Alicycliphilus denitrificans K601: one gene and its partner. The protein of the gene in region 2 interacts with the protein of the main gene of each other region in a pairwise test. Links are inferred from orthologs where the notes say so. Each region holds a gene or a part of one and is shown on either strand. Other genes may lie near its edges.

Evidence for each region. The genes of interacting proteins can lie anywhere in the genome.
Region 1: the proteins of lpdA (region 2) and odhB interact in binary tests that used the Escherichia coli proteins (3 or more experiments, as listed by UniProt). The link is inferred for Alicycliphilus denitrificans K601 from one-to-one orthologs.

Annotation. Positions count from the first base shown.
Region 1 is NC_015422.1:3,159,806-3,165,033, forward strand. Bases 605-3,601 are described here. They hold odhB (2-oxoglutarate dehydrogenase complex dihydrolipoyllysine-residue succinyltransferase), read right to left. Parts: upstream 2,733-3,601; coding sequence 1,476-2,732; downstream 605-1,475. Other genes in these bases: lpdA (dihydrolipoyl dehydrogenase), read right to left, coding at 605-1,390; ALIDE2_RS15045 (2-oxoglutarate dehydrogenase E1 component), read right to left, coding at 2,785-3,601. Also shown: more of lpdA, read right to left, coding at 1-604; more of ALIDE2_RS15045, read right to left, coding at 3,602-5,228. UniProt on the Escherichia coli protein: E2 component of the 2-oxoglutarate dehydrogenase (OGDH) complex which catalyzes the second step in the conversion of 2-oxoglutarate to succinyl-CoA and CO(2).
Region 2 is NC_015422.1:2,518,909-2,524,114, reverse strand. Bases 1,707-4,681 are described here. They hold lpdA (dihydrolipoyl dehydrogenase), read right to left. Parts: upstream 4,122-4,681; coding sequence 2,292-4,121; downstream 1,707-2,291. Other genes in these bases: aceF (dihydrolipoyllysine-residue acetyltransferase), read right to left, coding at 4,135-4,681; ALIDE2_RS12060 (hypothetical protein), read right to left, coding at 1,859-2,140; ALIDE2_RS12065 (hypothetical protein), read right to left, coding at 1,707-1,869. In the rest of the region: ALIDE2_RS12075 (Bug family tripartite tricarboxylate transporter substrate binding protein), read right to left, coding at 26-994; more of ALIDE2_RS12065, read right to left, coding at 1,495-1,706; more of aceF, read right to left, coding at 4,682-5,206. UniProt on the Escherichia coli protein: Lipoamide dehydrogenase is a component of the glycine cleavage system as well as of the alpha-ketoacid dehydrogenase complexes.

The sequences.
Region 1 (5,228 bases), 640 kb from region 2 along the record:
CTTCCTTGGTCGCCTCGGACAGCGAGGGGTGGGCGTGGCAGATGCGGGCGATGTCTTCACTGCTGGCCTTGAACTCCATCGCCACAACGGCCTCGGAGATCAGCTCGCTGGCCAGGGGGCCGACGATGTGCACGCCCAGGATCTCGTCCGTCGCGGCATCGGCCAGGAACTTGACGAAGCCCGTGGTGTCGCCCAGCGCGCGTGCGCGGCCGTTGGCCAGGAACGGGAAGCTGCCGGCCTTGTACTTCACGCCGTCCTGCTTGAGCTGCTGCTCGGTGCGGCCGACCCAGGCGATCTCGGGGCTGGTGTAGATGACCCAGGGGATGGTGTTGAAGTTGACGTGCCCGTGCTGGCCGGCGATGCGCTCGGCCACGGCCACGCCCTCCTCCTCGGCCTTGTGCGCGAGCATCGGGCCGCGCACCACGTCGCCCACGGCCCAGACGCCCGGCAGGTTGGTCTTGCAGTCGGCATCGACCACGATGGCGCCGCGCTCGTCGAGCTGCAGGCCCACGGCCTCGGAGTTCAGGCCGGTGGTGTTGGGCACGCGGCCGATGGAGACGATGAGCTTGTCCACGTCCAGCCTCTGCTCTTCGCCCTTGGCGTTGGCGTAGGCGATCGAGACGCCCTTCTTGCCGTTCTTGACCTCGCCGATCTTCACGCCCAGCTCGATCTTCAGGCCCTGCTTGTCGAACGCCTTCTTGGCCTCCTTGGCGACCTGCTCGTCCACGGCGCCCAGGAAGGTCGGCAGGCCTTCGAGGATGGTCACGTCCGCGCCCAGGCGGCGCCACACGCTGCCCATCTCCAGGCCGATCACGCCCGAGCCGATCACGCCCAGCTTCTTCGGAACCGCGCCGATAGCCAGTGCGCCGTCGTTGGACAGCACGTTGACCTCGTCGAACTCCACGCCGGGCAGCGCGCGCGCATTGGAGCCGGTGGCGACGATGACCTGCCTGGCCGTGAGCAGTTCCTCGGCCTTGCCCGCCACCTTGACCTCGTAGCCGCCATCGACGGCGCGCGCGAACGAGCCACGGCCGTGGAAGAAGCTGACCTTGTTCTTCTTGAACAGGTACAGGATGCCGTCGTTGTTCTGCTTCACCACGGCGTCCTTGCGGCCGATCATCGTGGCCACGTCCATGGTCACCTTGCCGGTGCTGATGCCGTGCTCGGCGAAGTGCTTGGTGGCGTGCTCGAAGTGCTCGCTCGACTGCAGCAGCGCCTTGGACGGAATGCAGCCCACGTTGGTGCAGGTGCCGCCGGGCGCGGCGCCGCCTGCGGCGTTCTTCCACTCGTCGATGCAGGCCACGTTCATGCCCAGCTGCGCTGCGCGGATGGCTGCGATGTAGCCGCCGGGGCCGGCGCCGATGACGATGACGTCGAATTGTTTGCTCATGGTTTCTTCAGGAATAGGGGAGAGAAAAAACCCACCGCCGGGCCAGGCCGAGGGTGGGTTGTCGAGAGTTACACCCTGCTGCAGATCACAGGTCGAACAGCAGGCGCGAGGGATCCTCCAGCGCGTCCTTCATGGCCACCAGGCCCAGGACGGCCTCGCGGCCGTCGATGATGCGGTGGTCGTAGGACATGGCCAGGTAGTTCATCGGACGCACCACGACCTGGCCGTTCTCGACCACGGCGCGGTCCTTGGTGGCGTGCACGCCCAGGATGGCCGACTGCGGCGGGTTGATGATGGGGGTGGACATCATCGAGCCGAAGGTGCCGCCGTTGCTGATCGAGAACGTGCCGCCGGTCATCTCCTCGATGCCCAGCTTGCCTTCGCCGGCCTTCTTGCCGAACTCGGCGATCTTCTTCTCGATGTCGGCGAAGCTCATCTGGTCGGCGTTGCGCAGGATGGGCACCACCAGGCCGCGCGGCGAACCGACGGCGATGCCGATGTCGAAGTAGCCGTGGTAGACGATGTCGGTGCCGTCCACGCTGGCGTTGAGCACCGGGTACTTCTTGAGCGCGTGCACCGCAGCCTTGACGAAGAAGGACATGAAGCCGAGCTTCACGCCGTGTTCCTTGGTGAACGCATCCTGGAACTTCTTGCGCAGCTCCATCACCGGGGCCATGTTGACCTCGTTGAAGGTGGTCAGGATGGCGTTGGTGGATTGCGACTGCAGCAGGCGCTCGGCCACGCGGGCGCGCAGGCGGCTCATGGGTACGCGCTGCTCGGGGCGCTCGCCCAGGTCCAGGGCCGATGACGGAGCCGCCACCTGGGGCAGCGCCTTGGCGGGCACGCCGGTGGGGATCACGGCGGCGGTGGACTTGACGCCACCGGCCACGGCCGCCAGGGCGTCGCCCTTGGTGACGCGGCCATCCTTGCCGCTGCCGGCCACCTGAGCGGCCGACAGGTTGTTCTCGGCCAGGATCTTGGCGGCGGCGGGCATGGCCACGTCGCCCTTGCCGCCGCCGGCGGCGGCCGGTGCGGCGGCAGCCGCCGCGGGGGCCGCTGCGGCAGGCGCTGCAGCGGCGGGCGCGGCGGCGCCGGCCTTGCCCTCGGTGTCGATCCTGGCGATGGGCTGGTCGGACACGACCGTGCCGCCATCACCCACCAGCAGCTCGGCCAGCACGCCGGCGGACGGGGCCGGCACTTCCAGCACCACCTTGTCGGTCTCGATCTCGATCAGGATCTCGTCCTGGGCGACGGCCTCGCCGGGCTTCTTCTTCCACTGCAGCAGCGTGGCCTCGGCCACGGACTCGGACAGCTGGGGAACCTTGACTTCTACGATTGCCATGTTGGTGTTCTTTCCAAAAAGTGTTTTGTTCTGAATGAGTGGGTTGGTGGCCTTACTTGGTCAGGACAAAACCCTTGAGCTTGGCGAAGGCGGCCTCGACCAGGGCCTTCTGCTGGTCCTGGTGCAGGTGTGCGTAGCCCACGGCGGGCGATGCCGAGGCGGCGCGGCCGGCGTAGCCGAGCTTCTGGCCCTCGTGCATGTTCTCGTGGATGTTGTGCTGGATGAAGAACCAGGCGCCCTGGTTCTGCGGCTCGTCCTGGCACCACACGATGTCGGTCGCGTTGGGGTACTTCTTGAGCTCGGCGGCGAAGGCCTTGTGCGGGAAGGGATAGAGCTGCTCGATGCGGATGATGGCCACGTCGCTGCGCTCGGCCTCGGCGCGCTTCTTCACCAGGTCGTAGTACACCTTGCCCGAGCAGGCGATGACGCGCTTGACCTTGGCCGCGTTCTTGGCGATGGCCTCGTCGCGCTCGCCCAGCACGGTCTGGAAGCCACCCTTGGTGAACTCGGACAGCGGCGAGGTCGCGTCCTTGTTGCGCAGCAGCGACTTGGGCGTCATGATGACCAGGGGCTTCCTCAGGTTGCGCACCATCTGGCGGCGCAGCACGTGGAAGATCTGGCTGGCCGTGGTGGGCTGCACGATCTGCATGTTGGCATCGGCCGCCAGCTGCATGAAGCGCTCCAGGCGCGCCGAGCTGTGCTCGGGGCCCTGGCCCTCGTAGCCGTGCGGCAGCATCAGCGTGATGCCGTTGACGCGGCCCCACTTGACCTCGCCCGAGGCGATGAACTGGTCGATCACCACCTGCGCGCCGTTGGCGAAGTCGCCGAACTGCGCTTCCCAGACCACCAGGGTGTTGGGGTCGTTGGAGGCATAGCCGTATTCGAACGCCAGCACCGCCTCTTCGGACAGGATGGAGTCGATGACGACGAAGGGCGCCTGGTTCTCGGCCACGTTCTGCAGCGGCACGTAGGTGCCCTCGTCCCACTTCTCGCGCTTCTGGTCGTGGATGACGGCATGGCGGTGCGTGAAGGTGCCGCGGCCGCTGTCCTCGCCCGACAGGCGCACGGGGTAGCCGCTGGCAACGAGCGAGGCGAAGGCCATGTGCTCGCCCATGCCCCAGTCCACGTTGATCTCGCCGCGGCCCATGGCAGCGCGGTCGTCGTAGACCTTCTTCACCAGCATGTGCGGCGTGACGCTCTCGGGGATGGTGGTGATGCGCTCGGCCAGGCGCTTCCACTCGGTCAGCGGGATGGCGGTGTCTGCGGCGTCCGTCCAGGTCTTGCCCAGGAACGGGCTCCAGTCCACGGCGTACTTGCTCTTGAAGTTGGTCAGCACCGGGTCGATGGTGTGCTTGCCTTCGTCCATGGCGGCGCGGTAGGCCTTGACCATGTCGTCGCCCAGCGTCTCGCCCAGGCCCTGCGTGGCCAGCTTGTCGGCGTAGAGCTTGCGCGTGCCGGGGTGCTGGGCGATCTTCTTGTACATCAGCGGCTGGGTGAGCATGGGGGTGTCTTGCTCGTTGTGGCCCAGCTTGCGGTAGCAGATGATGTCCACCACCACGTCCCTGGAGAACTCCATGCGGAACTCCAGCGCCAGCTGCATGGCCAGACACACGGACTCGGGGTCGTCGCCGTTCACGTGCAGCACGGGCGACTCGATCATCTTCACGATGTCGGTGCAGTACAGCGTGGAGCGCAGGTCGCGCGGGTCGGACGTGGTGAAGCCGATCTGGTTGTTGATGATGATGTGCACCGTGCCGCCCGTGGTGTAGCCACGGGTCTCAGACAGCGCCAGCGTTTCCTGGTTCACGCCCTGGCCCGCGAAGGCGGCGTCGCCGTGCACCAGCACGGGCAGCACCTGCTTGCCCTTGGGGTCGGCGCGGCGGTCCATGCGCGAGCGCACCGAGCCCTCGACCACGGGGTTGACGATTTCCAGGTGCGAGGGGTTGAACGCCAGGCTCAGGTGCACCGGGCCGCCGGGGGTGGACACGTCGGAGGAGAAGCCCTGGTGGTACTTCACGTCGCCCGCGGGCAGGTCTTCGGGCGCGGTGTGGTCGAACTCGGCGAACAGGTCCTTGGGCATCTTGCCCAGAGTGTTGACCAGCACGTTCAGGCGGCCGCGGTGGGCCATGCCGATCACCACTTCCTGCACACCCTTGGCGCCGGCGGACTGGATCAGCTCGTCCATGGCGGCGATGAAGCTCTCGCCGCCCTCGAGCGAGAAGCGCTTCTGGCCGACGTACTTGGTGTGCAGGTAGCGCTCCAGGCCCTCGGCGGCCGTCAGGCGATCGAGGATGCGCTTCTTCTTGGCCGCATCGAAGGCTGGCTTGCTGCGGGTGCTCTCGAGCTTCTGCTGCCACCAGCGCTTTTGCGCCTGGTCGGTAGCGTACATGTATTCCGCGCCCACGGTGCCGCAGTACGTTTCGCGCAGCGCGTTGAGCAGCTCGCGCAGGGGCATGCTGTCCTTGCCGAAGAAGGTGTTGCTGGTGTCGAACACCG
Region 2 (5,206 bases):
CCGCCATGTCCCAGAAGATTCGCGCTCAGTCCACCGAAGCCCCGGACTGCTTCACCGCCTTGCCCCACTCCGCGATCTCGCTGGCGACGAACTGGTCCATCTCCTGCGGCGTGGTGGGCGTGGGCTCGGAGCCGCGGTCACGGATGAACTTCTGCATCTCCGCGCTGCGCAGAATGCCCACCGCCTCGCGGTTGAGGGTGTCGATGATGGCCTGCGGCGTGCCCTTGGGCGCCATCAGGCCCAGCCAGCCGACGGCCTCGAAGCCCTTGAACTCGGGCAAGCCCGATTCGGCGATGGTGGGCACGTCAGGCAGCTGGGACGAGCGCGTGCTGGAGGTGACGCCCAGCGGCACGGCCTTGCCCGCCTGGATGTTGGCGAGCCCCGCCGTGACCGAATCCACCATCAGTGGCACCTGCCCGCCGATGAAATCGGCCTGCGCCGGGCCGCTGCCTTTGTAGGGAATGTGTTCGATCTCGATCTTCGCGCGGGCCTTAACCATCTCGGCGCTCAGGTGCTGCGTGCCGCCGATGCCGGCGCTCGCGTAGCTCAGCTTGCCGGGTTCGGCGCGGGCCCTGGCCACAAGGTCGCGCATGGATTTGATGCCGCTGCCCGGATGTGCCAGGAACACCAGCGGCACCTTGGCGACGAGCGTGATGCCCTGCAGGTCCTTGCGCGGATCGAAGTTCACCTTGCGGTAGAGCGTCTGGTTCACCGCCATGGCGCTGCCGGCCACCAGCAGCGTGTAGCCGTCCGGCTTGGCGCGCACCACCTGCTCGGAGCCGATGTTGCTGCCCGCGCCCGCCTTGTTCTCCACCACGATGGCCTGCCCCAGCCGGGGCCCCAGCCTTTCCGCCAGCGCGCGGGCGAAGATGTCCGTGGCCTGCCCCGGAGGGAACGGCACGACGAGCGTGACGGGCCGCTCGGGCCATGCCGCGAACGCGGCGCCCGAAAAAGCCAGAGCGGCGGTCATCGCCACGGCGATCTTCTTGAACATGGGTCCATCTCCTTGTGTTTTTTAGATAAAAAGCCGCACAGCCCTTTCTGAAACTGCGTGGGGTGCTATTGATTTGACAGCGCCGCCAAGATTGTAGACCCGCTCCGCCTGCCTGAAATGGGTAGGGAGTTAGTCACTTGGAACAAGCCCTGCTTCCCGCATGACTCGCTGCTCGTCGTCATGCGAGATCCAGAATGCCGCCTTTGGCCCGTCCCCCGGGTCATAGAGGAAATACGTTATGAAGAACTTGAAGTCGAGTGGATGGCCAGCCTGCTTCTCGAATGTCATATGCCGATGGACTTTGGCCATGGTGTATTTGTCGTCGAGGGGCGTTGCCTCCACATGCAGATACGCCGTTAGGGTCGCCGGCCATGAACTCGGCCGTATATAGCGAGGACATAAGGTCTGGATCAAAGGAATCCGCCCCTTCCTCATAACGGGCAAAGAACTCATCGACATTCACCATTGCCGTCCTTTGAGGCGGGGCCGCAGCGATGAATTCAGACCTTGGTGCTTCCCGACCCACTCGGCTTGGCATCCTTTCCCAATAGATAACCTGCAATGGCGCCAAAAAGACCCACTATTGGCGTGAGCTGTTCGTTGCTGAAGCCGGTTATCAATAGCAAGGCCGAAAGCCCTACGATACTCAGGATTCCGAATATCCTCAGGATTTCCGACGCCTCCGCATTTCGCCTCCACAGCAAGGTGGTGCAAAGAATCAGCGAGATCATCATAAAACCCAGCACCGATATCGAAAGGTATTTCACCAAGGACTCGGACCAAGGCTGGACTGACGATCCAGATGCCGATGCAACGGTCTGGTTGAAGGCGTTCTGGGCCTTGTCCATTGCGGCTAGCGCGTCTTCAATGGCCATTTGATGCCCCCTTGTCTTCCAGTTTCTTGACTCTCTGCTCGAGCAGCTTCAATTGCTGCGCCAGTTCCTTGATGGCGTCTGTCTGGCTGTTTATCAGCAACCTCTGCTGCATGAGTGCCTCTTGGTCCGACCCGGGATTTCTGGGAATATCGGGTCTTTGTGCGCTAGGGCCAGGGTCTCTGGGAAGCCCTCCCGGTATCGCGGGCACCTGCTGCGCATTGCACAAGGCGGGCAGGCCCGCCAGCAGAATCAGTGCAAGGTTTGATTTCATCGAGCCTGCCTCCTTGGTTTTCAATGTTTAGACAATGAATCGCACGCAAACTGCTGAAATCAACGGCAGTTTAAACCTGTAGGCAGGAATGGAATAAAAAAGCCGCGCAGCCCTTGCGGAGCCTGCGCGGCCAGCTACGAGAAAAGTAGCGTTACTTGCGCTGCGGCGGCACGTCCGTGCAGCTGCCGTGGGCGATCTCGGCGGCCATGCCCATGCTCTCACCCAGCGTGGGGTGCGGGTGGATGGTCTTGCCGATGTCCACGGCGTCCGCGCCCATCTCGATCGCCAGGGCGATCTCGCCGATCATGTCGCCCGCATGCGTGCCGACGATGCCGCCGCCAAGGATGCGGCCGTGGCCATGCGCCTCGGGGCTGTCGTCGAACAGCAGCTTGGTGTAGCCCTCGTCGCGGCCGTTGGCAATCGCGCGGCCCGAAGCCGTCCAGGGGAACAGGCCCTTCTTCACCTTGATGCCCTGGGCCTTGGCCTGGTCTTCGGTCAGGCCCACCCAGGCGACCTCGGGGTCGGTGTAGGCCACGCTCGGGATCACGCGGGCGTTGAACGCGGCGGATGCCAGCGCCTTGTCGCCCTGCAGCTCGCCGGCGATGACCTCCGCCGCCACATGCGCCTCGTGCACCGCCTTGTGCGCCAGCATGGGCTGGCCCACGATGTCGCCGATGGCGAAGATGTGCGGCACGTTGGTGCGCATCTGGATGTCCACGTTGATGAAGCCGCGGTCCGTCACCGCCACGCCGGCCTTCTCGGCGCCTATCTTCCTGCCGTTGGGCGTGCGGCCCACGGCCTGCAACACGAGGTCGTAGGTCTGCGGCTCGGGGGCGGTACCGCCCTCCTCGGCCGGGGCGAACGTGACCTTGATGCCCTCGGGCGTGGCCTCGGCGCCCACGGTCTTCGTCTTCAACATGATGTTGTCGAAGCGGTGGGCATTCATCTTCTGCCAGACCTTGACGAGGTCGCGGTCGGCGCCCTGCATCAGGCCATCCAGCATCTCCACCACGTCCAGACGCGCGCCCAGCGTGGAGTACACCGTGCCCATCTCCAGGCCGATGATGCCGCCGCCGAGGATGAGCATTCGCTTCGGCACGCCCGCCAGCGCGAGCGCGCCGGTGGAATCGACCACGCGCGGGTCGTCGGGCATGAAGGGCAGGCGCACGGCTTGCGAGCCCGCGGCGATGATGGCGCGCTGGAAGGCCACGACCTTCTTGCCGCCGGTCTTGTCCTGACCACCGCCGGTAGTTTCTTCCACCTCCACATGGTTCGCGCCGACGAAGCTGCCGTAGCCGCGCACCACGGTCACCTTGCGCATCTTGGCCATGGCGGCCAGGCCGCCGGTCAACTTGCCAATGACTTTTTCCTTGTGGCCGCGCAAGCTGTCCACGTTGACCTGCGGCGCGCCGAAGTCGATGCCAGCGCTCTTCAGGTGGCTCACCTCGTCCATCACGGCCGCGACGTGCAGCAGCGCCTTGGACGGGATGCAGCCCACGTTGAGGCACACGCCGCCCAGCGTGGCGTAGCGTTCCACGATCACGACCTTCAGGCCCAGGTCGGCCGCGCGGAACGCGGCGGAGTAGCCGCCGGGGCCGCCGCCCAGGACGAGCACGTCGCACTCCACGTCCGCCGTTCCGCCGAAGCTGCTTGCTATCGCGACAGGAGCTGCCGGCGCTTGGCTGGCCGGCGCTGGAGCCGGTTTTTCCTGTACAGGTGCAGCCGCGGGCGCGGCCGCGCCCTCGGCCACCTCCAGCGTCAGCAGCACCGAGCCCTCGGCCACCTTGTCGCCCAGCTTGACCTTGAGCTCCTTGACCACCCCGGCATGGCTGCTGGGGATTTCCATGGAGGCCTTGTCGCTCTCCACCGTGACCAGGCTTTGCTCGGCCTTGATGGTGTCGCCCACCTGCACCAGCACTTCGATCACGCCGACCTCGGCAAAGTCGCCGATGTCCGGCACCTTGATGTCAATCACTGCCATGACGATGTCTCCTTCACAGCAGGATGCGGCGGTAGTCCGCCAGCACTTGGCCGAGGTAGGCGTTGAAGCGCGCGGCCGCAGCGCCGTCGATCACGCGGTGGTCGTACGACAGCGACAGCGGCAGCGTGAGGCGCGGCACGAACTGCTTGCCGTCCCACACGGGCTTCATCTGGCCCTTGGACAGGCCCAGGATCGCCACCTCGGGCGCGTTGATGATGGGCGTGAAGTGCGTGCCGCCGATGCCGCCGAGCGACGAGATGGACATGCATCCGCCCTGCATGTCGGCCGCGCCCAGCTTGCCGTCGCGCGCCTTCTTGGCCAGTTCGCTCATCTCCTGGCTGATTTGCAGGATGCCCTTCTTGTCGGCGTCCTTGAGCACGGGAACCACCAGGCCGTTGGGCGTGTCGGCCGCGAAGCCGATGTGGTAGTAGCTCTTGTAGACCAGGGTGTCGCCGTCCAGGCTGGTGTTGAACTCGGGGAATTTCTTGAGCGCGGCGACGACGGCCTTGATGACGAACGCCAGCATGGTGACCTTGACGCCGCTCTTCTCGTTCTCCTTGTTGGTGGAGACGCGGAAGGCTTCGAGCTCGGTGATGTCGGCCTCGTCGTTGTTGGTGACGTGCGGGATCATCACCCAGTTGCGGTGCAGGTTGGCGCCGCTGATCTTCTTGATGCGCGAAAGATCCTTGCGCTCGATCACGCCGAACTTGCTGAAGTCCACCTTGGGCCAGGGCAGCAGGTCCATGCCCACCCCGCTGCCGCCGCCGGCCGGGGCCTTGGCGGCCTGGGCCTGGGTCTGCACGGCGCCGCTCATGACGGCGCGGGTGAAGGACTGCACGTCCTCTGCCGTGATGCGGCCCTTGGGGCCCGTGCCCTTGAGCTCGGCCAGCGGCACGCCCAGTTCGCGGGCGAACTTGCGCACCGAGGGGCTGGCGTGCGGCAGCCGGCCCGATGGCGTCGCCGTGGGGTCGTGCGCGGGCGCGGACTGCGCGGACGCCGGTGCTGCAGCCGCGGCAGCCACGGGCGCGGCCGGTGCCGCCGCGGGGGCGGGGGCAGGCGCCGGCGCGGCGGGCGCTGCCGGGGCG